DNA from 4 places in the Klebsiella sp. PL-2018 genome. Region 4 is predicted to be linked to each of the others. Evidence: predicted binding sites of a transcription regulator. Region 4 holds the regulator's gene; each other region holds the start of a gene.
The links. Region 4 encodes LexA, which represses DNA repair genes until DNA is damaged. Its sites were predicted from a motif close to TNCTGTATGTACATACAGNA; they were not measured.
Positions count from the first base shown of each region.

Region 1 (7,722 bases), on a different replicon from region 4:
ATGACGGCGAGGATATGCCGCGAAAGCGGCTTGAAGGGCGCTCCTTAAAGGGCGAGGGGCTGGCGTACACTCTTAACGACGCCGGGCCTGAGCGGAAAATACCGCCCGCCCCGTACAGGGCCGGACGCGAGACACTGGCAGCGGGTGGCAGGTTCATCCCCCCGCGCCGCCCGGCGGTCGCGGAAGAAAAGCGGAGCCGGAGAAAGGCGACGGCATCAGAAGGGCAAAAAACCGGGCAGAGCACCCGGTCTGGAGGATGTCAGCGGGTAATATCCCGCCAGTCGTTTCCGTATTCATCCGTGATTACAGGAGCATCGGGTGCACCCGTTATCACCCACGCGTCGAGAAATTTGAGGCCGCGCAGGATGCTGTTTTCCACGTCATCGAGCAGGATGATGCTGTTGAACCAGACGACACCCTGCGGGTACAGCCAGCGGTGTCCGTCTTCCTCCCGGTTTAACGCTGGCCACCATGTGCGCCCCATCGCCAGAATACCCCTCTCGGCACGCGCCAGGTCGGGCGCGGAGACGAGAAAATTCACCATCATTTCGATGCCATCAACATCGACGCTCATTCCGACAAGCCAGGTATTCATACGCGTTTCACCTCGTCGATAGCGGATTGCAGAGTGTCCCAGTTAAATCCGATACCAGCGTCATGGCTGTCCTGCGCCAGTTCCATCGCAGCGTCGATGTCGTCCTCCGTGAGCGTGGCGTCCAGCGAGAGAAAATCATCAGCCAGCCAGAACGTGCCGCAGCACAGCGCGTCTTCCGGGTACTGCGCCAGTCGGGCAATGAATGCCTTAACGGTCATGCGTCTTTCCATCGTTAGGCCGGGCGGTTTCCCGCCCGCCTCCTGTTCAGCCACCAAAGTGCGCGATATTGTCGATAAGCCATGCCGGGCCGGTCACATCCGGGCAGCAGTCCTCGTCTTCCGGGTCAGGTTCTCCCCATTCCAGACTGTCGCTGAGTTGTTCGGTGATTTCGCCATTGCTGTAGCGCCCGTAACCGCAGTAATCACATCCCTGCTCCGCGTACCAGTGCTCAATCTCTGCGCCGTGCAGCGAACTCAGCGCCGCCACCACGTCTGTATTCACCGGACTCCACGGGGTGTCAAAATCCACCGTCAGCGTGCTGTCGCCGTCGTGGCTGATATTCACGTCATAGCCCGCCGGCCATTTGCAGCCGTAGCGGCTGAGGTAATACATATATGCGGACGGAATACTGTCCAGCAGACCGCCGTTGAAACCGTTCACCTCGATATCAGGACGGGTCGGCAGCACCAGACGAAAATCCATCGGTTCACCGCCCGTGTCAGGGTCAGTGCCATCGCACAGCGTGTTCCACCAGGACTCCGGGTCTTGCGGCCGGAAAATATTGCTCCAGTCGCAGGATTTCTGGCGGTACAGGCGTTCAATCATCGACGTCGTATATTCATCCAGCATCTGCCAGCGTGCGTCGCGGATACCCGAATCCAGCCAGCACTGATGCAGGGTCTGGCAGGTTTCGGTGTCCAGCTCTGCGCCGTCGGTAAACAGCGCCAGCCAGCGCGTGAATGCCTGCGATGCGGGCGTGCTTTTCGTGGCCACACCGTGCGCGGTCAGCGCCGGAAAGGCCGGATAAAGCGTGTCGGTGTCCGGGCGCAGGAGGCCTGCGCAGCCTGCCAGGAAAAGTTGAATCGCTTCCCGCTTTGCCCGTCCGGGCAGGGGCAATGTCTCGCCTTTGATCCACGCGCGCAGATCGTCGGTATTGTGTTGAATCCCGCTGAACGTCAGTCGGTTGGCACACCAGTTCGGCATGAGCAGCTCCTCAGTTGTCTGAGTGGACAGGAGGCATCACCGCGATACCGTTCCCTGCCGCACGCTGCCTGTTCATCGCGTCCGGTCGCGGGTCAGGCCGACCGTGGAATACCGAGTCGTCGGCCTTATGACGGCGAGGATATGCCGCGAAAGCGGCTTGAAGGGCGTTCCTTAAAGGGCGAGGGGCTGACGTACACTCTCAACGACGCCGGGCCTGAGCAGAAAATACCGCCCGCCCCGTACAGGGCCGGACGCGAGATACTGGCAGCGGGTGGCAGGCAGACATATCCACAAAATGCGGGGAAAAAACGGCGACAACCCTGTGGACAACCTCCATTGATCGGATCGAGGACGGGCCTGACAAGTGCCGCAGGCCTGCGGGATCGGCATGGTTATTTCCTGACCAGATGAAAGATCCGGCAGATTGACAGCGGGAAGCGCTATGCGTATCTTCGCTGTATATCCATACAGTTATTTGCGGAGTGCTTATGTTACAGATTTCTGTCCGTTTCTCCCCGGCCCAGGTCAAAGCCATGCCCACCGGCACCTTTGCTGCTCTGCAGCAGGAAATTGAGCGCCGCCTGACGCCACAACACCCGAAGCTGTGGCTGAATATCGGCAAAGGCTCCGACAGCAGCCTGAACGTCAGCGGCGCACGCAATGACCGCGAGAAGGCGGATGTGATGGAAACGCTCGAAGCTATCTGGCAGGACGACAGCTGGTTGCCATGAAAAACGAACCCGTTTTCCCCCGGTCACAGCTGCAGGCCTGTTCCGCATCACCCACGCCGATGGCCATCCCGTTTTTTGCTGACACCTGCCCGGCCGGATTCCCGAGTCCGGCCGGGGATTACGTCGAGCAGGAGCTGGATTTGAACAGCCTGTGCATCCGGCATCCGTCAGCCACCTACTTCCTCCGCGCCAGCGGGGAAAGCATGCGGGACCTCGGCCTGTATGACGGCGACATTCTGATTGTGGACCGGGCGGAAACAGCAGAGGAAGGCGATGTCGTCATCGCCGAAATGGACGGCGGGTTTACGGTGAAGCGCCTGCGGCTACGTCCGCGACCGGCGCTGGAGCCGATGAACCCGGCCTTTCCGACGCTGTACCCGGACACGCTCACGCTGTTCGGCGTGGTGACGCATTTCCTTCATCGCACCCGGTCACGCCTGTAGTCCGGAGAAAACATGTTTGCCCTTGCTGACGTCAACAGTTTCTATGCCTCCTGCGAGAAGGTGTTTCGCCCCGACCTGCGGGACAGGCCGGTCATCGTCCTCAGCAACAATGACGGCTGCGTGATTGCCCGCAGCGCGGAGGCGAAGGCCCTCGGCATTCCGATGGGCGAACCGTGGTTCAGGCTGAAGGCGACGGCAGAACGCCTGGGGATTGTGGTCTTCTCCAGCAACTATTCGCTGTACCATTCGATGTCTGAGCGCGTCATGCGCTGCCTGGAAGCGCTCTCCCCCCGCGTTGAGCAGTACAGTATTGACGAAATGTTTCTGGACGTCGCAGGCATCGACAACTGTATTTCCTTCGAGGACTTCGGGCGCCAGCTGCGGGAGCACATTCAACGGCATACTGCTCTGACTATCGGTGTCGGAATGGGTCCCACCAAAACCCTGGCGAAAAGCGCACAATGGGCCTCGAAGCAGTGGAAACAGTTCGGCGGCGTGCTGGCGCTGACCACCGGCAATCCCCGGCGAACGCAAAAGCTGCTCTCGCTGCAGCCGGTGGAAGAAATCTGGGGCGTCGGCCGGAAGTTATCTAAAAAGCTGCACACGATGGGTATCATCACCGCCCTGCAGCTGGCGCAGACGCATCCGGCGTTTGTCCGCAAGAATTTCAGCGTGGTTCTCGAGCGCACGGTACGCGAGCTTAACGGGGAAAGCTGCATCAGCCTGGAAGAAGCACCGCCGGCAAAACAGCAAATCGTCTGCAGCCGGAGTTTTGGTGAACGCATCACAGAGTATGATGCGATGCGACAAGCGGTCTGCCTGTACGCAGAGCGTGCGGCGGAGAAGCTGCGGGGCGAACGGCAGCACTGCCGGCATATCGGTGTGTTTGTGAAAACGTCGCCGTTCGCCGCGAATGAACCTTACTACGGCAACATAGCCAGCGAAGGTCTGCCGGTACCGACGAAAGACACCCGGGATATTATCGCCAGCGCCGTCCGCTCACTGGATCGCATCTGGGTCCCCGGCCATCGATACGCCAAAGCAGGCGTGATGCTGAATGACTTCACCCCCACCGGCATCTCGCAGCTGAGTCTGTTTGATGATGTGCAGCCCCACGCCAACAGCGAAGCGCTGATGAGAGCCGTCGACAGCATCAATCACTCGGGTCTGGGGAAAGTCTGGTTTGCGGGGCGAGGGATTACCCCTGAGTGGCAGATGAAGCGGGAGATGCTTTCGCCAGCCTATACGACAAGATGGGACTCAATTCCTACTGCACTAATTAGCTAACATATCTCGACCACATTCTTACCATTTCAAACCCGTATTTTACCCATAATGTAACCATATCAGATGCTTTATGGATTATTTTTGGTGCCAACTAGGATTTGTTGTTGTAAAATACCCACTCACAATCCAGATTTTACCCATAACCAACCCACAAATACCCCTAAGGTGACCAGATGCAAGTTTTCATCGATGATGGTTCTACGAACGTAAAACTCCAGTGGAATGACGCAGGACAGGTACAACAACATATAAGTCCGAACAGTTTTAAGCGCGAATGGGCGGTATCATTTAGCGAAAAAAAGGTGTTCAACTACAGCCTCAATAATGAGCACTACACTTTCGACCCAATAAGTCCAGACGCAGTGGTTACGACGAACGTAGCCTGGCAGTACAGTGACTTAAATGTGGTTGCCGTTCAGCACGCACTCCTAACCAGTGGTTTGCCTGTGGGGGAAGTAGACATTGTATGTACACTTCCTCTGACTGAATATTATGGAAGAGATAATCAGCCTAATACTAAAAATATTGAACGTAAGAAAGAAAATCTGAAAAGAAAGATAACACTCAATGACGGCGAAACTTTCACGATTAAAGATGTGAAAGTCATGCCTGAATCAATACCTGCTGGTTACGAAGTTCTTCAGGAATTAAATGAACTTGATTCACTCCTGATCATTGACCTCGGAGGGACAACATTGGATATTTCTCAAGTAATGGGTAAATTATCAGGGATCAGCAAGATACACGGAGACTCATCCCTTGGTGTTTCAATGGTCACTTCCGCCGTTAAAGAAGCGTTATCAATTGCCAGAACAAAAGGAAGTAGTTTTCTTGCGGATGACATTATTATCCACAGAAACGATATCGATTATCTTAAAAATAGAATCAATGATGAAATCAAAATACCGTTAGTTTTGCAGGTAATGAATGATGAACTTAAAAAGTTAATTAATCGCGTACTTAATGTAATCGACTCATTTACAGGCTTCACTCACGTCATGGTAATAGGTGGAGGCGCAGAACTCATTAGTGAGGCAGTGCATAAACACACAATGATCAGGGACGACCGTTTTTATAAAACCGAAACTTCACAGTTCGATCTGGTTAATGGCATGTACCTTATTGGAAACTAATAATGGATAAGCGCAGAACGATTACTTTCAAAATTAATCCCGAAAGTAATATGGCTGATAATGTGGTAAGCACTACCCTGGATAGTGTCCCGCAAGGAGAGCGAGGTAGGCTAAGCCGCGCGGCTCTTGCGGCGGGTCTCGCTTTATACCGACAGGATGCCCGACTCCCTTTTCTTTTGTGTGAACTACTAACACACAACCTTTCGTACAGCGAAATAGAGCAAATACTTATGTCTATTAAGCTAGGAGGAACGAATGCGAGCAATAATACTTCAGCATCGCAAAAGAATGCTGTCACCGAGACTGAAACCTATCCTGAAGATAAAACAAAAAGCAACGGTCGGAAATTAATTTCTTAGCGACAGAAACTGTAAATCCTCGACGAGATTGTCGAGGATTTCTGGAAAATCATGCAGCCAACCACAATCCGTTCGAGGCATCCTTCTACGCCTCACCACACCGGTTTTTCGGGGGGGGGGATAACCAGGGTATGATTCTACATCCATTATGTTTCGGTATATCAGATAGTTACTTCACTTTTAAAAAATTGTATTTTTCAATTTTTGAGTTTTTCTAATTTTCTTCATTGCCATTTTTCTTTTCAATGGTGATAAATAATCAATAAACACCTTTCCATGAAGATGATCAATTTCATGTTGCATCACGATGGCAAGATAACTGCTATCTTCAATGGTGAATGCCTCGCCTTTACGGTCAAGAGCATGAATTTTGACTTTTTGATAACGCTTTACCTGTGCGTAAACTCCTGGCACCGATAAACATCCTTCTTCACTGTCTATGCTCCCTTCCTGTTCAATAATACAAGGATTAACCATGATTAGCGGTTGATCCCGAGTTTCGGATATATCGATGATAGCAACAGCTTCAGTACGGCCGATTTGTGCGGCTGCCAATCCTATACCGTTATCGGTTGAATACAAAGTATCCAACATGTCATCAATTAAGTCTTGTATGGTTTCGACGTTTTCAACGGTTTTGTAGGTGACACGAAGCTTATCATCAGGCACTTCAGTAATATTTTTAATAGCCATATTTACTTTCCTTTTAGGCTCGAATACGGCAAAGTCCTTAAACTTCTTTCAACACTCATAAGTTCGCATAGTCCAGAAACCAGTGTGTTGTCGGTGTTGTTCCTCCCATCCTCTGGAAATCAATTCTTTGGCAATTATCCTGTTATTTATGCCATGCCCTATGAGTAATACCGGCCCTTTTGATTCTTTGGCAAGGTCTATCAGCATGTTAGTTGCACGAACAGCCCTTCTTTTCGCATCCCCCAGGGTTTCCGCACCTGGTGATATCCCCATAAGCCACATTATGCGAAATATAAAAGACCAGCAACCTGGCTGTAGCTTTACTGCAGGCATTGTAATAACAGGTAGGTCAACTTCTCTGAAGACGTTATCGATAAGGCCAGGTTCACATCCCAGTGCATAAACTGATGAAACCGCCCTGGGCAAATCACTGCACACAACCTTTGATGCGATGCTTGCAGCACGCTTACAGCTTTCAGGTGGAACGTCACTGCCAATGTCCGATAAGTTATATTGATTTATCCATCCGAACATTTCATCGCTTAATAGTCTTCTACTGCTGGAATAGGCAGGCTTACCATGTCGCATTAAAATAATTTTCAATCATGAGCCTCATGTCTTCATTTGACCTGAAATAGAAAAAACTTAACGTTTGCTGACGCGGTTTTGTTTATCAAATTTATCCAGAGCCAGAGGTAATAACTCATCAAGCTGAGTTTCAAGGGCTTTATATGCTGAAAGAGGCATCCCGTACGGGTCACTTAAATCTTCACTGTTTCCTTTTGCATACTCATAGACTGTAAATACCTTGCCCTTAGCTTCCGGGTACTGAGACAGTATTTTATCACGGTGTTTCCCGGTCATTGTCAGCAGCAGGCCGGATTCAGAAATGTCGTTCCCGGTCAGTTGCGTAGCCCTGTGAGATGAAACATCAATACCCCTTGCTTTAAGCGTAATGACGGTCCCTTGCTCTGGCGTGATTTCACCAGGGTCAACATTAACACCACGAGACTGAGCAACAATATCGAGGTTTCGTTCTGATATATAATGTTTACTCAGTGCTTCACCCATAGGGCTCCGTCCGGTATTACCAGTGCAAACAAAAGTAATAAAATTATCTGCAGCGCCTGTTGCCGTACTTAAAAACAGCAACAGCGCAGCCCAGGAAATTCTCATACCCTTCACTCCTTTTTTGAAAAAAAATTCATTCTCAGCCAGATAGTTAAACGATAACCGTCAGCAAAAATTCATAAGGCATGACGTCTCCATCGCGAGGCG
Region 1 covers NZ_CP077674.1:118,666-126,387, forward strand. Annotated here, with positions in the region: gene MKleb_RS28190 (hypothetical protein) at 260-595, opposite strand; gene MKleb_RS28195 (hypothetical protein) at 592-813, opposite strand; gene MKleb_RS28200 (DUF1281 domain-containing protein) at 860-1,798, opposite strand; gene MKleb_RS28205 (DinI-like family protein) at 2,287-2,529, shown strand; gene umuD (translesion error-prone DNA polymerase V autoproteolytic subunit) at 2,589-2,972, shown strand; gene MKleb_RS28215 (Y-family DNA polymerase) at 2,985-4,259, shown strand; gene MKleb_RS28220 (plasmid segregation protein ParM) at 4,433-5,392, shown strand; gene MKleb_RS28225 (plasmid partitioning/stability family protein) at 5,395-5,751, shown strand; gene def (peptide deformylase) at 5,932-6,444, opposite strand; gene MKleb_RS28235 (histidine phosphatase family protein) at 6,493-7,047, opposite strand; gene MKleb_RS28240 (low molecular weight protein arginine phosphatase) at 7,090-7,620, opposite strand; gene MKleb_RS28245 (hypothetical protein) at 7,667-7,722, opposite strand, start outside.
Region 1: MKleb_RS28205 (DinI-like family protein) is a predicted target of LexA. The motif match lies at 2,252-2,271, and genes of this name have one in related genera.

Region 2 (7,722 bases), 1.6 Mb from region 4:
GTTCCATATAATGTCGAATTTCAATCAGGTTGGATGTTTTTAAGTTTAACCGCCAGCGACCGGGTGCTCCAGCGTAAAAAACGCTACAATGGCCGTGCCTTATTATCCACCGTATTAAGCAGAGGGTTTATGCGTACCGTTCTGAATATTTTAAACTTTATCCTTGGCGGATTCGCCACCACGCTCGGCTGGCTTCTGGCGACGCTGGTCAGCATTGTGCTGATCTTTACCCTGCCTCTCACCCGCTCCTGCTGGGAGATAACAAAACTCTCTCTTTTTCCCTATGGGAATGAGGCCGTTCATGTCGACGAACTCGATCCTCAGGGAAAGAATAGCCTGCTAAACGCGGGTGGGACACTATTGAATATTTTATGGTTTATTTTCTTTGGCTGGTGGCTGTGCCTGATGCATATCTTTTGTGGTATCGCCCAATGCCTGACTATCATTGGCATCCCGGTTGGTATCGCCAATTTTAAAATCGCCGCTATTGCTTTATGGCCAGTAGGCCGACGAGTCGTCTCCGTCGAGACCGCTCGCGCCGCGCGTGAAGCCAATGCGCGTCGCCGCTTTCAGTAATTGAATGGAATAGAGAAATGCTCACCCCCCTGCTACGCCGCTATACATGGAACAGTGCCTGGTTATATAACATCAGGATATTTATCGCACTCTGCGGCACGACCGCATTTCCCTGGTGGCTTGGCGAAGTAAAACTCACGATTCCTCTAACACTCGGGGTGGTGGCAGCGGCGCTGACCGACCTTGATGACCGCCTGACAGGACGTCTGCGTAATCTGGCCATTACCCTCGTGTGCTTTTTTATTGCTTCAGCCTCAGTGGAACTCCTTTTTCCCTGGCCGTGGTTATTTGCGGCGGGATTAACCGTTTCAACAATCGGTTTTATTTTGCTCGGCGGCCTGGGCCAACGCTATGCTACCATCGCCTTTGGTGCTTTGTTAATCGCCATCTATACCATGCTGGGCGTTACGCTTTACAGCCACTGGTATCTTCAGCCGCTGTTTTTGCTGGCTGGCGCGGTGTGGTACAACTTACTTACCCTCTCCGGACATCTGATTTTCCCTATCCGTCCTCTTCAGGACAATCTGGCACGCAGCTACGAGCAGTTAGCTCACTATCTGGAGCTTAAATCACGCCTGTTCGATCCGGATATTGAAGATGAAAGCCAGGCTCCGCTGTATGACCTGGCGATAGCCAATGGCCAGCTTGTGGCCACGCTGAATCAGACGAAAGTTTCCCTGCTGACTCGCCTGCGCGGCGATCGCGGGCAGCGCGGAACGCGTCGCACTTTGCAGTATTACTTCGTGGCGCAGGACATCCACGAACGCGCAAGCTCATCGCATATTCAATACCAAACGCTGCGCGATCATTTTCGCTACAGTGACGTGATGTTCCGCTTCCAGCGTATGCTGTCAATGCAGGCGCAGGCCTGCCAGAAACTGTCTCGTGCCATCCTGCTACGCGAACCCTACCTTCATGACACTCACTTTGAGCGCGCTTTTATGCATCTTGACGCCGCGCTCGATCGCGTAAAAGCCAGCGGCGCACCGGCAGAACAGATAAAGGCGTTGGGATTTTTGCTTAATAACTTACGCGCCATTGACGCCCAGCTGGCGACAATTGAATCCGTCCAGACGACTGTCCAGTCCAGTAACAATACGGAACACCTGTTAGCCGACGACCAACCTGGCAGTTTCAGCGATATCTGGCTGCGCCTGCGCAGTAATATGACCCCAGAGTCAGCTCTGTTTCGCCATGCGGTTCGAATGTCATTAGTCCTGTGCGCAGGTTATGCATTTATCCAGTTAACCGGACTGAACCACGGTTACTGGATATTGCTGACCAGCCTGTTCGTATGCCAGCCAAACTACAACGCCACTCGTCACCGGCTGGCGTTAAGGATAATAGGTACGCTCATCGGCGTAGCGATTGGCCTGCCGGTGCTGCTTCTCGTCCCTTCCGTCGAAGGCCAGCTGCTTTTAATTGTCCTGACCGGCGTGCTGTTCTTCGCGTTCCGTAATGTACAGTACGCCCATGCGACCATGTTCATTACCCTCCTGGTTTTGCTGTGCTTTAACCTCCTGGGGGAAGGTTTTGAAGTCGCCCTACCGCGTATATTTGATACGCTGATCGGCTGCGCTATCGCCTGGGCCGCAGTCAGCTTTATTTGGCCAGACTGGAAATTCCGCAACCTGCCCCGAGTACTTGAACAAGCAATCAATGCCAACTGCCGATATTTAGATGCCATACTCGAGCAATATCATCAGGGGCGTGACAACCGTCTTGCCTATCGTATTGCGCGAAGAGCGGCGCACAGCAGGGACAGTGAGCTGGCATCCGTTGTATCAAACTTATCAACGGAACCCAGAGCGGGCTCGCAAATGCGGGAAACCGCTTTTCGGTTGTTATGCCTGAACCACACTTTTACCAGCTATATCTCCGCCCTGGGCGCACACAGGGAAAAGCTGACAACGCCAGATATTCTGGCGCTGCTGGACGATGCCGTTTGTTATGTTGATGACGCGCTGCACCACTCACCGGCCGATGAACAGCGGGTACAGCAAGCTTTAACAAGCCTGCAAACCCGGATACAGCATCTTGAACCTCGTGCCGATAGCAAAGAGCCGTTAGTGCTTCAACAAATCGGGCTGCTACTGGCGCTGCTGCCAGAGATTTGCCGGCTACAGCGACAGGTTGAGATTCAACCTGAATAGCTCTCACTCTCCCGCATCTGTTCCGTTGCCCACTTCTCAAGCTCCTGACGCTGCTGCGTCGGGAGCGTGGCAGCATGAACGCCTTCAATGGCACCCTGTAAGGAATAAAGAATATTCACCGTTAGCGCTTTATTTATTTTTCGTAACCTCAACCAGGCTTCTTTGGCCCCAAGCTTACGCAGCATTAATTCATCCGTAATGCCTGAATTAATCAACTGTAGCTCCATATGAAAACTGATATTTGGCAAATTTTTTAATCTTCCGGAATGTCGCTGCCGGTGTTTTTCATGACGCGCGCTCTGTAATGACAGCGCCGATAAATGAAAAAGCATTTTGCTATCCCGCCAAAGTTCCTCATCAATATGATAATACTTCAGCGCGACCAGACGACCATTCTTCTGCATCTTCAACAGCGGGTTTTTATGCGCCACGCGGTACTCCGAGCTCTGCTCGCAAACCCGAAGATAGATTTCCCCCTCAGCCATCATGGCAAACACGGTGTTATCTATCGCCAGGCTATAGCCACCAAATAAGGGCCGACAGCTTATTTTTCCTAATGGAGACAAACATGCCCGAAACTGATGGATCCTAAGACATATAAGTTTCTTCATGATTATTCCTTTGTTAATCATGTAAATAAGACATAAATGTGCTAACGGATCCGTTAAAAGAGAAAATAAGTGACTTCTCTTCATGCGGCAACATGAATTATCTGTTCATTTTAATAAGCGTGTTTTTTTTGCGAGCCGCTTTCAGAAAATAGTCATTTGATGAAGTTAAACGCGGGAAAGATAAAATGCTTAATTAATATTCATCACAGTAGCGAACAGAGAGCAGGGCATCCCTGTTCGCTCATAGAGCGTTAATGCCATCATTTATGAGAAGAATTTAGCCAGGAAGAAAGCGCGACAATCATGAATTCACATTGTGTACGCGCGGACATCCGATGCGACCGGTGCGGGTTCACTCCCGGCGACGTACAAATTTCATCCAGCAACAGAGAAAATAGGGTTGATCTTTCACCCTGCCGCATATACTGTATATGCATACAGTAACCCACAGGCGGGATAGACTATGTTTACATCAGCTCACGCAAATCGTTCACCACTGACTTCTACTTCAGTACGTCGTCGCTCTCATGACGCTGCCGAACAGCCAGCTAATGGGCTGATCAGTGAAATAGTCTATCGAGAAGACCAGCCCATGATGACGCAGCTGCTATTGCTTCCTTTATTACAACAGCTTGGCCAGCAATCGCGCTGGCAGCTCTGGCTGACGCCACAACAGAAGCTGAGTCGCGAATGGGTGCAGTCGTCCGGTTTGCCGCTGTCGAAGGTGATGCAGATCAGCCAGCTCTCCCCCGCTAACACTCTGGAATCCATGGTTCGCTCACTGCGCACCGGAAATTATAGCGTCGTTATTGGCTGGCTATCAGAAGAACTGAGCATTGAGGAACATGAACGCCTGGTTGCCGCTGCAGAAGAGGGTCACGCGATGGGCTTTATCATGCGTCCGGTAAGAAATACCGATCAGCCTGGCAGACAACTTTCTGGGCTAAAAATTCACTCAAACCTGTATCATTAACCGAGTTTAGGATTAATCCTGGAATTTTTTTTGCCCTGGCGCGAGATGGGCTTTCTTGAGCGGCATTTTTGTTAAAATGCTTGTCTGATGCGGCTTCGCGACTTTTTTTGCCTCGATTAAGTTCAACCGTATTTGTTAAACATAGCGTACACAACCCTTTTTTTTCATATGCCTGACGGAGTTCACACTTGTAAGTTTCGAACTAAGTTGTAGACTTTACATCGCCAGGGGTGATCGGCTTACGCTGCATGTATCAGCATAGTTAACAACAAGTCACGCCCCGGGTGAAGGATTTAACCGTGAGGTCTTCTGAACCTTCATGGCGAATTTTGGATGATAATGAGGCGCAAAAAATGAAAAAGACAGCTATCGCGATTGCAGTGGCACTGGCTGGCTTCGCTACCGTAGCGCAGGCCGCTCCGAAAGATAACACCTGGTACGCAGGTGCTAAACTGGGCTGGTCCCAGTATCACGACACTGGTTTCTACGGTAACGGTTTCCAGGGCAACAACGGCCCGACCCGTAACGATCAGCTGGGTGCTGGTGCGTTTGGTGGTTACCAGGTTAACCCGTACCTCGGTTTTGAAATGGGTTACGACTGGCTGGGCCGTATGGCATACAAAGGCAGCGTTGACAACGGCGCTTTCAAAGCTCAGGGCGTTCAGCTGACTGCTAAACTGGGTTACCCGATCACTGACGATCTGGATATCTATACCCGTCTGGGTGGTATGGTTTGGCGCGCTGACTCCAAAGGTAACTACGCTTCTACTGGCGTTTCCCGTAGCGAACACGACACTGGCGTCTCCCCGGTATTCGCGGGCGGCTTAGAGTGGGCTGTTACTCGTGACATCGCAACCCGTCTGGAATACCAGTGGGTTAACAACATCGGCGACGCTGGCACCGTTGGTACCCGTCCTGATAACGGCATGCTGAGCCTGGGCGTATCCTACCGCTTCGGTCAGGACGACGTTGCTCCGGTTGTAGCTCCGGCGCCGGCTCCGGCTCCAGAAGTGACTACCAAGCACTTCACCCTGAAGTCTGACGTTCTGTTCAACTTCAACAAATCTACTCTGAAACCAGAAGGCCAGCAGGCTCTGGATCAGCTGTACACCCAGCTGAGCAACATGGATCCGAAAGACGGTTCCGCAGTTGTTCTGGGCTACACCGACCGTATCGGTTCTGATGCCTACAACCAGCAGCTGTCTGAGAAACGTGCTCAGTCCGTTGTTGATTACCTGGTATCCAAAGGTATCCCGTCCAGCAAAATCTCTGCTCGCGGTATGGGCGAATCCAACCCGGTCACTGGCAACACCTGTGACAACGTGAAAGCTCGCGCAGCTCTGATCGACTGCCTGGCGCCGGACCGTCGTGTAGAAATCGAAGTTAAAGGCTACAAAGACGTTGTAACTCAGCCGCAGGCTTAAGTTATCTCGTTAATAAAAAACCCCGCATTGCGGGGTTTTTTTTACCTTAAATTCCGCTATCAAAAGCAGCAACGCACCGATAGCCCGACGCTTGCGTAGCTACTCTTTACCTAACAGTACCTGCAAATCATGCTTCAGGCTGGACATCTTGCTGGCATACTTCTCTTTATGCTCAGCATCCTCAATCAACTGCACAATGGTTTCCGACAGCGTTTTACCCCGTCTTTGCGCCAGACCCGCCAGACGCTGCCAGACCATGAACTCCAGGTCGATAGACTTTTTACGCGTATGCTGATGCTCCGCGTTAAAATGACGCTTACGTCGGGCGCGGATAGTCTGCTTCATGCGGTTTACCAGCGCCGGATTGATATGCTGCTCAATCCAGGTATTCACCAGCACGGGTTCATTTTCGAGCGTCAGTAATAAATCGACGGCGGCTTGCGCAGCGCTGGCTTCAATGTAGCGGGTAATAAGCTCACCTTCCCGGTGCTTTTTTACCAGATAAGTCCATTTCCAGCCGCTTTCAAGATTTTCCAGTTGTTGATATTTCATTGCGATCTCAATGTGACCGTGTAACTCATTTCAGGATATCAGTTTTTTCCTGATGTGCTGAGAATAAATGATCTTTCGTGATGTTGGTAGATTCGTTATCACCGCGACAATCGCAATCCCTCGTGTGCTCGGACGCCGCATAATGTATAATCGCGCGTTTTACATCTGACTAAAAAACAGCGACTTTGACCATTACGAAACTTACCCGAAACGACCTCGCTCCTGATACGGAAAGTTATCAGGCGCTGTTTGCACAAGCCGACTTAGCTCACGCAGAGGCATCGCTCTCAGGCGAACTGCAACCCCGACTCTTCTATGGCCTGGAGCAGCTCCTGGTCACTCCAGCCATTTCGCCGTTTATGCTGGTTAAAATTCCGGAAGAGTCGGAGTACCTGCAGTGGCTGGCTAACGAAACCCGTACTTTACACCAACCGGCACAAACGCTCTGTGGCGTTCGCTATCAGGTTGATGGCGGAAAAATCTCGCTCTCCCCGGCGCAAACGGCTGAAGATAATTTTGCCAGCGTTGCGCCGGTTGAAGCCGCGGACTGGATCGAAGCAGAGCAGCTTTTTGGCTGCGTGCGCCAGTTTAATGGTGAAATCACGTTACAACCCGGTCTGGTCCATCGCGCTAACGGCGGGGTCTTAATTCTCTCCCTCCGTGCATTACTGGCACAGCCCCTGCTGTGGATGCGGCTAAAAAATATGGTAACCCGCCAGCGTTTTGACTGGTTATCATTCGATGAGTCTCGCCCTCTTCCGGTCAGCATTCCCTCTATGCCCCTGAGTTTGAAAGTTATCCTGGTCGGCGAGCGGGAATCTCTTGCTGATTTTCAGGAGATGGAACCCGAGCTTTCTGCACAGGCTATCTACAGCGAATATGAAGATAATCTGCAAATCGCTGACGCCGATACGCTGAAGCAGTGGTGCCAGTGGGTCTGGCAAAATGCTCAGCTGCTCGAACTCCCGGGGCTGTCAGCTAACGCCTGGCCGCTGCTGATCCAGGAAGGTGCGCGTTATACAGGCGATCAGGAAACCTTGCCGCTGTGCGTGCTCTGGATTGCTCGCCAGCTACGCGAAGCCGCCGCGTTCTGTGAAGGTGAAGAGATTAGCGCTGAAGAGATGCAAACCATGCTGGAGCGTCGTTTGTGGCGCGAAGGCTACCTTGCTGAACGCATCCAGGATGAAATACTGCAGGAGCAAATCCTGATCGAGACCGAAGGCGAATGCGTCGGACAAATCAACGCACTCTCCGTCATTGAGTTTCCGGGCCATCCGCGTGCGTTTGGCGAGCCTTCACGTATTAGCTGCGTCGTACATATTGGCGACGGCGAATTTATTGACGTTGAGCGTAAGGCCGAGCTCGGTGGCAACATTCATGCAAAAGGCATGATGATCATGCAGGCGTTCCTGATGTCCGAGCTGGAGCTCGAA
Region 2 covers NZ_CP077673.1:2,027,934-2,035,655, reverse strand. Annotated here, with positions in the region: gene helD (DNA helicase IV) at 1-7, opposite strand, end outside; gene MKleb_RS09380 (YccF domain-containing protein) at 130-576, shown strand; gene yccS (YccS family putative transporter) at 594-2,729, shown strand; gene MKleb_RS09370 (TfoX/Sxy family DNA transformation protein) at 2,717-3,340, opposite strand; gene sulA (SOS-induced cell division inhibitor SulA) at 3,804-4,313, shown strand; gene ompA (porin OmpA) at 4,667-5,737, shown strand; gene matP (macrodomain Ter protein MatP) at 5,837-6,289, opposite strand; gene MKleb_RS09350 (AAA family ATPase) at 6,475-7,722, shown strand, end outside.
Region 2: sulA (SOS-induced cell division inhibitor SulA) is a predicted target of LexA. The motif match lies at 3,764-3,783, and genes of this name have one in related genera.

Region 3 (7,722 bases), 1.4 Mb from region 4:
CTGGCGAGCCATCGATGAGCGGCCGCACGCCAACCGTTTTCTCAGCGAGCAGGCGGTGCGTCAGGCGCTGGCCGGTCGCCGCGCCAGCGGCCACGTCCACGCCATCACGCTGCCGTTTCCCGACGCGCTCAGCGCGATGCGGTCGCTTAAAGGCATTGGCGCGACCCATCTGCACCACGGACGCAGCCCTGCGCCGCTCAGCCGCGGCAAGCTGCGGCAGCTCCAGCTCGCCTGGCCGCAGCAGCAGGGCCAGTGCCCGCTGACGTATCATCTTTTTACAGGAGTTATCGAACGTGACTAAACGTTTCTTCGTTACCGGCACCGACACCGAGGTGGGGAAAACCGTCGCCAGCTGCGCGCTGCTGCAGGCGGCCAATCGCGAGGGATTTAAGAGCGCGGGCTACAAACCGGTGGCTTCCGGCAGCGACTATACGGCCCAGGGATTACGTAATGAGGATGCGCTGGCTTTACAGCGCAATAGCCGCGTGGCGCTGCGCTACGAGCAGGTCAATCCGTTCACCTTTGCTGAACCGACGTCACCGCATATTATCAGCGCTGATGAAGGGAGACCGATTGACGCCGCCGCGATTTCTGCTGGCCTGCGCGAGCTGGAAGCGCTGTCCGACTGGCTACTGGTGGAAGGGGCGGGGGGCTGGTTTACGCCGCTGTCAGAAACGCTGACCTTTGCCGATTGGGTACAGGAAGAGCGGCTGCCGGTGATTTTAGTGGTCGGCGTTAAGCTGGGGTGCATCAACCATGCCATGCTGACCGCTCAGGCGGTGCTACAGGCCGGACTGCCGCTGGCGGGCTGGATAGCCAACGATATCCAGCCGCCCGCCAGGCGCCATCCTGAATATCTGGCAACGCTGAAACGCGTGCTGCCCGCGCCGTTTCTTGGCGAGATCCCGTGGCTGGCGGAGGCGGCTCAGCGCGAGGATCTCGGTCAGTATCTCGACCTCAGCGCGCTGGATCGGGCGTCATCCACTTCGCCAGCAGCGGGGCATCCAGCTGGATAACGTCTCCCTGGGCTACGCTGCGTCCACAGTGCAGCAGACAGAAACGATCCGCCACCCGACGAATAAACGGCAGGTGCTGTTCGGCGATCAGCACCGTCAGGCCAATATCGCGGTTCAGGCGCATCAGTAAATCCCCGAGCTTGTGCAGGAAGCGCTGGCCGCCGCCGCGCGAAGGTTCGTCGAGGATCAGCAGGCGCGGACGGGTTATCAGCGCCCTGGCCAGCGCCAGCTGATACTGATCGTCGGCGCTCAGGGTAATCCCTTTACTTTGGCGCAGAGCGTACAGCTCGGGGAACAGATCGTAAATCTCTCCGGCGACCGCTGACGCCGGTTCGCCGCCCGCCGCAAGGGCAATGTGCAAATTTTCCTCCACGCTCAGCTGCGAAAAAATCCGTTTATCCTGCGGTACATAGCCAATGCCGATGGCGCTGCGCGACTGCGCGGAGAGCGGCATCAGGTCATAGGGCGCCGATCCTCCGTCCTGCCAGGTGATAGTGCCGCTGGCCACCGGCAGATGACCGGTAATACAGTTGACGAGCGTGGTTTTCCCCATTCCCTGGCGCCCCATGACGCAAGTGCATTTACCGGGTTTGAGCTCAAGGTCAACATTCCACAGCGTGTGCTGGCTTCCGTAATAGTGGTTCACGGCGCGTAGACTCAACATAGACGTTTTCTCCTTTCCTGGGATAGCAGGCGACGAGAAGATTCTGCAAATCTCTTGCCAGGAAAAAGAACTCTCGGTATTTGCTGGTCAATACAGGTGCGACCGGGCACAAGCGGACCGACCTTGCACTTTCCCGGTGCCCGCGCGCTGAAATGTGGTGCAAAAAATAACAAAAAATCTAGCCACTCTTCGCCAATAAACAGCAAAAAAAATTCAATTAATTTTTTTCGCGGCGGGTTTGGTCGGGGCGACGGGTTTTGTTCGGGTGGCTCGGGTCATGGGCTGCAGACAGTTATCCACTATTCCTGTGGATAACCTTGTGTATTAGAGTTAGAAAACTTGCGGTAAGCTAGAGAGTACGCGGCCTGCGGCCGAATTGGCGCGAAACCCGTCTTTTATTAAATTCTATTAAATATCAATTATTTAAATAAAATCAATGCCTGTAAGAAAAGTGTCACCGACTGCCATAAAACATTCATCCCCTCGCTTGACAAATGTTAAATGGTCATACTTTTTGGGGATAACCCTGAGGCGTGGTCGATTATCCCGTAAAGCGGTTTTTATTCGTCCATGTTGGCGGTAAAAAGCGCTAATTAGTCCGACTACGATAATACGGCACTGTTTTTATATCCAGTATTTTTTATTGGCAAAAGCTGAGCCGGCGAGTAGAATTAAACACCTGCCGTTCAACCCTTCTTCAGGTTCTGATTGATGAGTAAACCGTTCAAGCTGCATTCTGCTTTCCGTCCCTCCGGCGATCAGCCGGAAGCCATTCGTCGCCTGGAAGAGGGGCTGGAAGATGGCCTGGCGCATCAAACCCTGCTCGGGGTCACCGGCTCAGGTAAAACGTTTACCATCGCCAACGTCATTGCTGACCTGCAGCGTCCGACGATGGTGCTGGCGCCAAACAAAACCCTGGCGGCGCAGCTATACGGCGAAATGAAAGAGTTCTTCCCGGAGAACGCGGTGGAGTATTTCGTCTCGTACTACGACTACTACCAGCCGGAAGCCTACGTGCCAAGCTCGGACACCTTCATCGAGAAAGATGCGTCGGTGAACGAACATATTGAACAGATGCGTCTGTCGGCGACCAAAGCGCTGCTGGAGCGTCGCGACGTGGTGGTGGTGGCCTCGGTCTCCGCTATCTACGGTCTGGGCGATCCGGATCTGTATCTGAAAATGATGCTGCATCTGACGGTCGGCATGATTATCGACCAGCGCGCTATTTTGCGCCGCCTGGCCGAGCTGCAGTATACCCGCAACGATCAGGCCTTCCAGCGCGGTACCTTCCGCGTGCGCGGCGAGGTGATTGATATCTTCCCGGCGGAGTCTGACGATATCGCGCTGCGCGTTGAGCTGTTCGATGAGGAAGTTGAGCGCCTGTCGCTGTTCGATCCGCTGACCGGTCATATTGAGTCGACGATCCCGCGCTTCACCGTTTATCCCAAAACCCACTACGTCACCCCGCGCGAGCGCATCGTCCAGGCGATGGAAGAGATTAAAGTTGAACTGTCGGAGCGGCGTAAGGGACTGCTGGAGAACAACAAGCTGCTGGAAGAGCAGCGTCTGAGCCAGCGTACGCAGTTCGACCTCGAAATGATGAACGAGCTGGGCTACTGCTCGGGGATTGAAAACTACTCGCGCTATCTGTCGGGCCGTGGGCCGGGCGAACCGCCGCCGACGCTGTTTGACTACCTGCCGGCCGATGGTCTGCTGGTCATCGATGAGTCCCACGTCACGATCCCGCAGATCGGCGGTATGTACCGCGGGGACCGGGCGCGCAAAGAGACGCTGGTGGAGTACGGTTTCCGCCTGCCGTCGGCGCTCGATAACCGTCCGCTCAAGTTTGAAGAGTTTGAGGCCCTGGCGCCGCAAACCATCTATGTTTCGGCGACGCCGGGAGCCTATGAGCTGGATAAATCCGGCGACGAGGTGGTGGACCAGGTCGTCCGTCCTACGGGGCTGCTGGATCCGGTCATCGAAGTGCGTCCGGTAGGCACCCAGGTCGACGATCTGCTCTCGGAGATTCGCATCCGCACCGCGATCAACGAGCGCGTGCTGGTCACGACGCTGACCAAACGCATGGCGGAAGATTTAACCGAATATCTGGAAGAGCACGGCGAACGGGTGCGCTACCTGCACTCGGACATCGACACCGTGGAGCGCATGGAGATTATCCGCGATCTGCGCCTCGGCGAGTTTGACGTGCTGGTGGGGATCAACCTGCTGCGTGAAGGTTTGGATATGCCGGAAGTGTCGCTGGTGGCGATCCTGGATGCCGATAAAGAAGGCTTCCTGCGCTCTGAACGCTCGCTGATTCAGACCATTGGCCGCGCGGCGCGAAATATCAACGGCAAAGCGATTCTCTACGGCGATAAAATCACCCCGTCGATGGCGAAAGCGATCGGGGAAACCGAGCGCCGCCGCGAGAAGCAGCAGGCGTACAACGAAGAGCACGGTATCGTTCCGCAGGGTCTGAATAAGAAAGTGGTCGATATTCTGGCGCTCGGTCAGAATATCGCGAAAACCAAAACCAAGGGGCGCGGCAAGTCTCGCTCACCGGTTGAGGCGGATGTCGTCGCGCTAACGCCGAAGGCGCTCCAGCAGAAGATTCACGAACTGGAAGGGCAGATGATGCAGCACGCGCAGAACCTGGAGTTTGAAGAGGCGGCGCAAATTCGCGACCAGCTTCACCAGCTGCGCGAGCTGTTTATCGCCGCTTCGTAGCGGCGTTGCCAGATAAATATCGCCCGGGCCTTACCGGGTCTTCGGGCGATGGACGGGATGTGTTTTTCGTAGGTCGGGTAAGGCGCCAGCCGCCACCCGACAGAAAAGCGGGCACATGAGCCGAAACGCTTTGGTTATTTGTTGCCCCTCTGTCGCGATTTTCCGTGATGCTTAATGTTGGCTTAATCTTGTTTGGCGAAACTATCCTCACTTTACTGAGGATAGCGCCATGCAAAAATTAACCTTCCGCGAATACCTGGCAGTCACCTGCGCGTTTGTTATCGTCGTTGCCTTTTTCCATCAGTGGGTGCTGACGTTCTGACGCGAAGCTTTAGGGAAGAGTACCCAGGCGCGAACGCCGGGCCCGGGCTGTCGGTTATGTAAAAAGAACTGCGCGTCGTGCAGCTGGGCGATGCGGGTGACGATGCTTAACCCGAGACCAATACCGCCATAGCGGCTGTCCATGCGGACGAACGCTTTGCTTAACTCACCGCTTTTAGCCTCATCAATTCCCGGGCCTTCATCCTCAACGGCCAGAATGGGCGTTGGGCCAGGCGCTATCGACACTTTAATCGTCGACCCCGTCGGGCTATAACGATGCGCGTTTTCGACCAGGTTACGTAAAATAACCTGCACCAGCGTGGCGTCGCCCGACACGATCGCCTCTCCATCCTTGACGTTGATCGCCAGCGTCTGCTGGCGCTGCTGCAGCATAGTCTCAAGCTCGCTCTGCAGCGGTTCGATTACATCCTCTTTCAGCGCAACCTGCTGATAGCTTCCGGCGGAGAATGACTGGCCAACGCGCGCCAGCTGAAGCAGCTGGGTAATGCTATTGGTCATTTGATCGAGACGCTGAATTAGCGGGTCCACGCTAACGCCATGCACTTTCGCCAGAAGCTCCAGGTGCAGACGCAGCCCGGCCAGCGGCGTGCGCAGCTCATGGGCGACGTCGGCGGTAAACAGACGCTCGCGATCGAGGGTTAAATTCAGGCGGGACACCAGCTGATTAATCGCGGTGGTCACCGCGGTGACTTCAGGAACCGATTCCTTCAGCGTGATAGGCTGCAGGTTGTCCGGGGTGCGGCTTTCCAGCTCGAGCTGCAGTCTGGAAAGCGGCTTTGTGATTTTTTTCACCGCCAGCAGGGAGATATACAGCGCCAGGCCGATAATCAGCAGGCTTGGGATCAGCAGGCTGGCTACCGCTTCGCGAACCTCATGCTCTATATGCTTCTGATTGTTATGCCCTTCAATGGCGCTGGCGACCAGCAGCTGAATCTGCTCCTGACTTTCATGCCACAGCCAGAACACGCTGATGAGCTGACAAACGGCCAGAATAGCGCCAATTGTCAGCAGCAGCCGATGACGCATAGTCCAGTTTTCACTGACAAAAAAAGCCATAGCGTTATTCGGTCTCCGCGTTATCAACCAGCATATAGCCAAAGCCCCGGACGGTGCGGATGCGTGATTTGCCGACTTTATCGCGCAGATTATGGATATGCACCTCCAGCGTATTGGTGGCCGGTTCGTTGTCCCAGCTGTAAATGTCGTTGTAGAGAATTTCGCGATGCACCGGGCTGCCTGCTTTCATCATCAGGCGTGAAAGCAGAGCGTACTCTTTGGGCGTTAAATCCAGGGACTGCTCGCCGAGCCAGACCAGCCGCCGGGTGACGTTCAGGCGCAGATTGCCGACGGACAGTTCGTTATCGCCCTGATTATTGTGACGACGCAGCAGGGCGCGAATGCGCGCGTTCAGCTCTTCCAGCGCAAACGGCTTAACCAGGTAGTCATCCGCGCCGGTATCCAGGCCGCTGATGCGGTCATCCACGGTATCGCGGGCGGTGAGGATCAGTACCGGCTGGCTGAACTTCTCCCGTCGCATGCGCGCCAGGAAGTGCAGACCGTCTTCATCCGGCAGGCCGAGGTCGAGAACCACCAGGCTGTAGTGGTTGCTGGCCAGAGAGAGGGCGGCTTCGTGGGCGGTTGATACGCCGTCGCAAACGTAGCCCTCGCTTTGCATCGCCAGGATTAACCCTTGTAACAGGAGCGCATCGTCTTCAATGACTAAAATTTTCATCGGCCTGCCTCTCTACATGGCGTTAAAATATCGTCTGTTGCCTGGTACTCGCGGGTGCTGACCCCGAGCAGACCGAGCAGGGTGGAGAAAAGATTATCCTGCGAATACGCTTGCGTTTTCGCTTTTTGCTGCAAACACTGGCTGGACACGCCATAGCGCTGTTGATAATCCGCTGACAGCCACAGCAGCATCGGGACGTGTTTTTGCGTCTCCGGGGCGATGGACCACGGTAGCCCGTGTAAATACACCCCATCCTCGCCAAGCGACTCGCCGTGATCCGAGAGATACACCAGGCTGGTGGTAAATTTATCCTGCTTTGACTGCAGTAATTTTATCGCTTTGTCGACCACATAATCGACATACAAAATCGTATTATCGTAGGTATTGGTGAGCTGCTGCTGGGTACAGCTCTGAATCTCGTTGGTGTCGCAGGTGGGCGTAAACTGTTTAAACTGCGCCGGATAACGATTGTAGTAGGTTGGGCCGTGGCTGCCGATAGTGTGCAGAACGATAATCCCGTCCTGCTGCAGATTATCGATATAGTTCTCCAGGTTATGGAACAGCACCTCATCGTAGCACTCGCCGTCGATGCACTGGCCGCTAAGCTTGAGATCGGTGACGTTCTGGTGCGGTACCCGGTCGCAGGCTCCTTTACAGCCGCCGTCGTTATCATTCCACTGAACCTGAATTCCCGCGCGCTGCAGGATATCCAGCACGCCTTCCTGATGGTGCGCCAGCTCTTCATCATAGTGGGCGCGCGGCATATTAGAGAACATGCACGGTACAGAAACCGCGGTCGCGGTGCCGCAGGACGTGGTGTCGGGGAAATAGATAACATTATCCTGTTTCAGGCGCGGGTTGGTCTCGCGGGCGTAGCCGTTCAGGGAAAAGTTTGCCGCCCTTGAGGTTTCGCCTAACACCACGATAGTCAGGTTTTTCCGCGGTCCGCTGCGCATCTCCGGCTTCTGAACCGCGTCTTCGCCAATTTTGACCAGCGGAAGATTATCCATCCTGTTATGCGCATACCAGGAGTTCACGGCCACAATGCTGTTTGACGGGCTCAGGGACTTAACCAGCTCTTTATTATTGCGAAACAGCGAGGCGTAATCTTTATAGAAAAATGCCGCGACCAGAATAATCAGTAGCGCTGAAACCACGATGCTCAACAGCCTTACCGCCACGCTGCGCCACAGGGTTGCCGGTTTGCGGATTTTAACCCACCAGGCCACGACCACCGCCAG
Region 3 covers NZ_CP077673.1:1,809,827-1,817,548, forward strand. Annotated here, with positions in the region: gene bioC (malonyl-ACP O-methyltransferase BioC) at 1-301, shown strand, start outside; gene bioD (dethiobiotin synthase) at 294-1,016, shown strand; gene MKleb_RS08410 (ABC transporter ATP-binding protein) at 958-1,680, opposite strand; gene uvrB (excinuclease ABC subunit UvrB) at 2,392-4,407, shown strand; gene pmrB (two-component system sensor histidine kinase PmrB) at 4,708-5,805, opposite strand; gene pmrA (two-component system response regulator PmrA) at 5,810-6,481, opposite strand; gene eptA (phosphoethanolamine transferase EptA) at 6,478-7,722, opposite strand, start outside.
Region 3: uvrB (excinuclease ABC subunit UvrB) is a predicted target of LexA. The motif match lies at 2,297-2,316, and genes of this name have one in related genera.

Region 4 (7,722 bases):
GGCGGTCAGCGAATCGCTGCCGCTGAGCTGCTGGCTGATGTTCCTCGCCAATATCCTGTGGGCGGTGGCCTACGATACCCAATATGCGATGGTCGATCGTGATGATGACGTCAAAATCGGTATCAAATCGACGGCGATTCTCTTTGGCGACAACGATCGCTTAATCATCGGTATTTTACAGGTGGCGGTACTGGGTCTGATGGCCGCGGTAGGCTGGCTGAGCGGGCTGGGCTGGGAGTATTACTGGTCGTTGTTTATCGCCGCGGCGCTGTTTGCCTGGCAGCAGAAGCTGATATTTAAACGCGAACGCGATGCCTGCTTTAAGGCGTTTATGAACAATAACTACGTGGGGCTGGTGCTGTTTCTCGGCCTGGCGATGGGATATATGCAGTAGCGCTGTGGGTTTCCCGGCTTGCGGCGTAAACGCCTTAGCCGGGCTACAAAACCGCAGGGTCCGGTAGCCCGGCGCAGGCCGGGACATTTCTTTAAACGTTACGCTTCATCCTGGGTAACGCTTTCAATCGTTAATCGCACATCCGAAGTAATCAGATCCGCCAGCATGCGGTAGATCTTCAACGTCTCTTCCGGCTCGGCGTCCCCGGTATCGCTGATATAGCCTTCGTCACGCAGGGTCAACACCAGCGTGCTGAACACCGCCTTATCGAAGAACTCCGGCGCGTTGATGCCGTGCAGAACGGACAGGCGCTGCGCCACGGTGCGGCTCTCTTTCTCCAGCGAACTGCGGTTGATTGACGGGTTAGCGCTCAGCAGCCAGAAGGTAATGGCGTAGCGCTGCAGCGTTTCGCGCGCGCCTGCGGCCAGCAGTTGCAGAGAACGGGCATGAGACGGATTGACGCTCACCTCATCGTCGTTCAGGGCGATGAGGCCCTGACGCTGCATCTCAGCGAGCAGCGCATCGACGACGCCCGCCAGCTCCGCTTTTTCCCAGCGCAGGAACAGCTCGGCCTTCAGGAACGGATAGAACATCTCGACGTGACGCAGGATTTCGGCACGGGTAATACGACGATGCTGAGTGACGATGGCGGCTAACAGCGACGGCATCACCAGCATATGGGCGATGTTGTTGCGGTAGTAGGTCATCAGGACGGCCTGCTCGCGCGGCAGAATGATGATATCGCCAATGGTATCTTTCTCAACTTCGAACTTGTTCATCTGCAGCGCGTGGTCAATCAGCTCGCTGGCCGAAGCCGCAGGCGTAGTCGCATCCGCTGAATATGGCACGTTGCGCAGCAGGGCGAGATAGCACTCCAGCTGCTCGGTGAGCTGCTCGCGGGTCAGTGAACGCTGACGCGATGCCAGAAGCGCGGTACAGCACAGGTTCATGGCGTTAGCCGCGCCGGCATTATTGATGCGCACCATCAGATCCGAGGCGATATTATTCACCGTCGGGGTCAGCCAGGAAGGGCGAACCGCTTCGATAGGGTCGATAGACTCGCGCCAGTCCGGCACATGCTGGTTCAGATAGGCCATCAGCGGCAGGGGTTCGCCGAAGTTAACGTAGCCCTGGCCGAGATTTCGCAGCTTGCTCAAGCCGCGCAGCATCTGCGGCAGGCTCTCTTTCTCTTTCGTCGCACCGCGTAGCTCTTTGGCGTAGGTACCGACCTCCATCACGTGCTCGTAGCCGATGTAAATCGGCACCAGGGTGATGGGGCGATTACCGCCGCGCAGCATCGCCTGAATGGTCATCGACAGGGTGCCGGTTTTCGGATCCAGCAGGCGTCCGGTACGCGAACGCCCGCCTTCAACGAAATACTCCACCGAATAGCCGCGGCTGAACAGCTCGCCGAGATATTCGCGGAATACGGTTGAGTAAAGCTTATTGCCCTTGAACGTGCGGCGAATAAAGAACGCGCCGCCGCGACGGAAGATCGGACCGGCGGGCCAGAAGTTCAGGTTGATACCGGCGGCGATATGCGGCGGCACCAGGCCCTGATGATAAATGACGTAAGAGAGCAGCAGATAGTCCATATGGCTGCGGTGGCACGGGACATAAACGATCTCGTGGCCTTCATGCGCCAGCTGGCGCACGCGCTCGGCGTTATGCACGTTAATGCCCTGATACAGCCGGTTCCAGGTAAAGCCCAGCACGCGGTCGGTCAGGCGAATCATCTCATAGGAGAAGTTTGCGGCGATCTCTTCCATCAGGGCGATAGCGTTTTGCTGCGCCTTTTCATGAGAAATTTTCTTGCTGCGTGCTTCGTCTTCTACCGCACGGGCAATGGCTTTCGACGCCAGCAGTTTATTAAACAGATCCTGGCGCGCGGGCAGGCGCGGGCCGACCGCCGCCAGACGCTGACGGGCGAAGTGCATGCGCGCCACGCGGGCCAGCTTCTGGGCGATGGTTTTATCGGTACCGTGTTCGTCCGCCATCTTACGCAGCGAGACCGAAGGCGAGAAACGGACAAAGCTGTCGCGGCCCAGCCACAGGACGGCGAAGAATTTCTGAATGCCGTTGAGCATGCGCAGCGGCGGGTTCACCTCGCCTTTTTCACGCCCCGGCGCGCGACCGAACATCACCGAAACCGGCACCATCTGCACGTCAAGATCGGGATGGTTGCGGTGCAAATCCAGGTAGTCGTGAAAGAGCTTGATAGACTCTTCTTTCGGCGTGTAATAGGTAAACACGCGCGGTCCGCCGTGGATAAATACGTAGCGCGGAAGCAGGCCGCCGTCGATCTCGAGCGGCTCCAGCGGGTCCGGTAACTCATGTTCCAGACATTGCGCGCGCAGCGTCAGCAGGTCCGCCTTCGAATTGTAGGGCAGGACATACATAATGGGACGCGAGGTATCCAGGCCTAATTCCTGAGCAGGTTGTGCCGGAATCGACTTGCTTTTTACCAGCGCCCTTAATGGTAAATTCAGTAATTTATAGTAAATTCGTTGCCAGCCAGACATAGACGATGTGAAGCCTCTGGTTAATCATGCAAATGCGCCGCAAGAATAACAGAAAGTGCGCAAAATTTCCGTTGTAACGCGGCAAACGCGTACACTCATTGACGTCATTTACATAAAAAGGTTTGTTTGATGGCCAATAATACCACTGGGTTAACCCGAATTATTAAAGCGGCAGGGTATTCCTGGAAAGGATTCCGGGCGGCGTGGGTCAACGAGGCCGCCTTTCGTCAGGAAGGCATCGCGGCCGTTGTTGCCGTGGCGATCGCCTGCTGGTTAGACGTCGATGCCATCACCCGGGTGCTGTTGATTAGCTCGGTCCTGCTAGTGATGATAGTTGAAATTATCAATAGCGCGATTGAGGCGGTTGTTGACCGTATTGGCCCTGAACATCACGAGCTGTCGGGGCGAGCGAAAGACATGGGATCGGCGGCGGTATTGCTGGCGATCATCATCGCGCTGATCGCGTGGGGAACGCTTTTATGGGCAAACTACCGCTAACGCCTGGCGTAGCGGCTCGCAAAACGGAAAGAAACTCCTGATTTTTGTGTGAAATGTGGTTCCAAAATCACCGTTAGCTGTATATACTCACAGCATAACTGTATATACACCCAGGGGGCGGAATGAAAGCGTTAACGACCAGGCAGCAAGAGGTGTTTGATCTCATTCGGGATCATATCAGCCAGACGGGCATGCCGCCGACGCGTGCGGAGATTGCTCAGCGCTTGGGGTTCCGTTCCCCAAACGCGGCGGAAGAACACCTGAAAGCGCTGGCGCGTAAAGGCGCAATCGAGATCGTTTCCGGCGCCTCCCGCGGTATTCGTCTGCTGACGGAAGAAGAAACGGGTCTGCCGCTTATTGGCCGCGTCGCGGCGGGTGAGCCGCTGCTGGCCCAGCAGCATATCGAAGGTCACTATCAGGTCGATCCGGCTATGTTTAAGCCGAATGCCGATTTTCTGCTGCGCGTTAGCGGGATGTCGATGAAAGACATCGGTATTCTTGATGGCGACCTGCTGGCCGTCCATAAAACGCAGGATGTGCGCAATGGCCAGGTGGTTGTGGCGCGCATCGACGAAGAAGTTACCGTGAAGCGACTGAAAAAGCAGGGTAACGTCGTTGAACTGCTGCCGGAAAACAGCGAATTCTCGCCGATCGTGGTGGATCTTCGCGAGCAAAGCTTCACTATTGAAGGCCTGGCCGTCGGCGTTATCCGCAACGGCAACTGGCAGTAATCTCTTCACCTCGCGGCATCATCACCTGATGCATGATGCTGCGCCGTTTTTCCTCATTTGGGCTCTTTCTCCATGCTTTTTAACGCCGCCGACAAAGCCCTGTGGCGCTTAGCGCTGCCCATGATCTTCTCCAATATCACCGTTCCGCTGCTGGGGCTGGTGGATACCGCCGTTATTGGCCACCTCGACAGCCCGGTTTATCTGGGGGGCGTGGCGGTTGGCGCAACGGCGACCAGCTTCCTCTTTATGCTACTGTTGTTCCTGCGAATGAGTACCACCGGACTGACGGCGCAGGCGTTTGGCGCAAAAGATCCGCAGCGGCTGGCGCGTGCGCTGGTACAGCCGCTGGGCCTGGCTCTGACCGCCGGGGCGGCGATTGTGCTCTTACGGATGCCGTTAATCGACCTGGCGCTGCATATCGTCGGCGGTAGCGAAGCCGTGCTCGAACAGGCCAGACGCTTCCTGGAACTCCGCTGGCTAAGCGCGCCGGCATCGCTGGCGAATCTGGTCCTGCTGGGCTGGCTGCTGGGCGTGCAGTACGCCAGAGCGCCGGTGATCCTGCTGGTAGTCGGCAACGTCCTCAACATTGTGCTCGATTTATGGCTGGTGATGGGCCTGCATATGAACGTGCAGGGGGCGGCGCTGGCGACGGTCACCGCAGAATACGTCACTTTCTTTATTGGCCTGCTGATGGCGAGACGCGTGCTGGCGCTGCGCGGCGTTTCCCTGTCGATGCTGAAAAACGCCTGGCGCGGCGATATACGCCGCCTGCTGGCGCTGAATCGCGACATCATGCTGCGCTCGCTGCTGCTACAGCTCTGCTTCGGGGCGGTGACGGTATTTGGCGCCCGCCTTGGCGCCGATATCGTCGCGGTCAATGCGGTCCTCATGACGATGCTGACCTTTACCGCCTATGCGCTGGACGGTTTTGCCTACGCCGTGGAGGCGCACTCCGGGCAGGCCTACGGCGCGCGCGACGACAGCCAGCTGCTTGCCGTCTGGCACGCGGCCTGCCGCCAGTCAGGGATGGTGGCGCTGGCGTTTGCGCTGATTTACGGCCTTGCCGGTGAGCAGATTATCGCTTTGCTGACCTCGCTGCCTTCGCTGCAGCAGCTGGCCGACCGCTATCTGGTCTGGCAGATGATACTGCCGGTCATTGGCGTCTGGTGCTACCTGCTGGACGGCATGTTTATCGGCGCGACGCGGGGGGCGGAGATGCGCAACAGCATGGCGGTAGCGGCGGCGGGGTTTGCCCTGACGCTGCTGACGGTACCGACGCTCGGTAACCACGGACTGTGGCTGGCGCTGACGGTCTTTCTCGCTCTGCGCGGCGTTTCTCTGGCGGTTATCTGGCAGCGCCACTGGCAGCGCGGAACCTGGTTTTCGTAATGCATTTGGCGCATCTGATGGTTAAAGATTCCGAATAATAAATCTTACTCAGGATACTCATCTATAGTTAAGTCATGTCCGGCACACAGCGGGCTGTTCATTCACCGAACGATAACCGAACGATGAGGAATGCATGATGAATAAAGACGAAATCGGCGGTAACTGGAAACAGTTCAAAGGTAAAGCGAAAGAAAAATGGGGCAAGCTGACCGACGATGACATGACCGTCATTGAAGGCAAACGCGACCAGCTGGTGGGCAGAATTCAGGAACGTTACGGTTACGCCAAAGACCAGGCAGAGAAAGAAGTGACCGACTGGGAAACCAAAAACGACTATCGCTGGTAGCGAAAACGGCGTGTTTTAACCCCTTACTATTGCCTGCTCTAACGATTTATACCCTAAATAATTCGAGTTGCAGGACAAGGCACTCGTGCTTTGAACAGCGCTTGCGCTGGCCCCGGAGGGGCGAGGCCGCAGGCCGAGTAACGCGGCAACGCAGAGAATCCCCAGGAGCTTACTCCAGTAAGTGACTGGGGTGAGCGACAAATCTGTCTGGAACAGATTTGAACGCCGTATCCCGGCGGCCCGAAGGGCGAGGCTCATGGATGAGCCGAGTAACAAAGCCAACGCACATGCAACTTGAAGTATGACGGGTATACACCCTTGATTCCCGCTGCGGCTAACGCCTCAGCGGGCTTTCTTTTTGATCTGGATGGTATGGTCGTGGTGGCAGTGGCCCGGCGTACTGCAGGATTCAACCTCGACGCAGGCGGCGCACAGGCCGTGAGCCTCAATGACGTTGTGGCGCAGGGCGAATCCCATTCTTGCCGCCAGCGTATGCATAATATCTTCGACGCCTTCCGCACACTCTTCTTTGACGCCGCCGCAGCGGTCGCAGATAAACATCGCCGAGCTGTGGGTCGGCTGATCGAAAAGGTGACACAGCACGTAGCTATTGGTGGATTCCACCTTATGCACGAACCCTTGCTCGAGTAAAAACTCCAGCGCCCGGTACACCGTCGGCGGTTTCGCCTGAGGCTCTTTTTCACGAAGGAGATCGAGCAGGTCGTAGGCGCTGATTGCCCCTTGCTGCAGGCTCATCAAACGCAATACTTCAAGGCGCTGCGGGGTCAGGCGCACGCCACGCTGCGCGCACAGCTTTTCAGCATGCGCTAACATTTGTTGCGAAGTGGTCTTATCCATGAGCGTCCTCTGGTTGCGTGAATCTGAAACTGTTACTTTATCACGATACCGGTAAAACGCCGAGACCCGGCGGGCTATACCCGTCACACTTCACGTTACCTGCGCGCTGGCTGCGCCAATTCGTCCCAGCCGCGCTCCTGGGGTCGCTCAACCTTGCCACCTTATGCTATACCTGATGCATCTCATTTTCGGGAGAAAACGATGAAACGACCTGACTGCATTCGACACTGGCGTGAACTGGAAGGCGTGGATGATTCCACCTATCCCGACAGTACTGAGCTTTTCTCCATCGGCGCGCCGCTGGCGCGGGGCCTGCGGCTGAATCGCCTGGGGATCCACCATGAGCGTCTACCGCCCGGACGCCGAACCTCTTATCCGCATGCGGAGAGCGACGAAGAAGAGTTTATCTACGTGCTGGAAGGTTATCCGGAAGTGTGGATTAACGGCTATCTCTGGAAGCTGGAGCCGGGGGATAGCGTCGGCTTTCCTGCCGGAACCGGCATTTGCCACACCTTCCTCAATAACACCGAGCAGGAGGTTCGCCTGTTAGTCGTTGGCGAGGCAAATAAGAAATTTAATCGCATCTACTACCCGCTTAACCCCGGCTATGCCGCCACGCGACAGGATCGCTGGGTTGACCATCCGCCGCAGTTTTTTGGCCCTCACGACGGCAAACCACGGAAAATATAGCGTTTATTGCGGGATAAAAAAGGTGAGCGCTGACGCTATGCGTCAGTGGTTTATCTTTGTGCTATAGTAGCGCCCCTTTTTACCCGGATGCTTATTTATTCGCCATGATGTCAGATTCAACGCCTACTGCTTTCGCCGCTCACCGTTTTTCCATCGCGCCGATGCTCGACTGGACCGACAGACACTGCCGTTATTTTCTGCGTCAGCTGTCGCGCCACACGCTGCTGTACACCGAAATGGTGACCACCGGTGCGATTATTCACGGCAAGGGCGACTATCTGGCCTACAGCGAAG
Region 4 covers NZ_CP077673.1:392,547-400,268, forward strand. Annotated here, with positions in the region: gene ubiA (4-hydroxybenzoate octaprenyltransferase) at 1-394, shown strand, start outside; gene plsB (glycerol-3-phosphate 1-O-acyltransferase PlsB) at 493-2,916, opposite strand; gene MKleb_RS01815 (diacylglycerol kinase) at 3,046-3,414, shown strand; gene lexA (transcriptional repressor LexA) at 3,537-4,145, shown strand; gene dinF (MATE family efflux transporter DinF) at 4,218-5,534, shown strand; gene MKleb_RS01830 (CsbD family protein) at 5,671-5,880, shown strand; gene zur (zinc uptake transcriptional repressor Zur) at 6,223-6,738, opposite strand; gene MKleb_RS01840 (cupin domain-containing protein) at 6,940-7,428, shown strand; gene dusA (tRNA dihydrouridine(20/20a) synthase DusA) at 7,536-7,722, shown strand, end outside.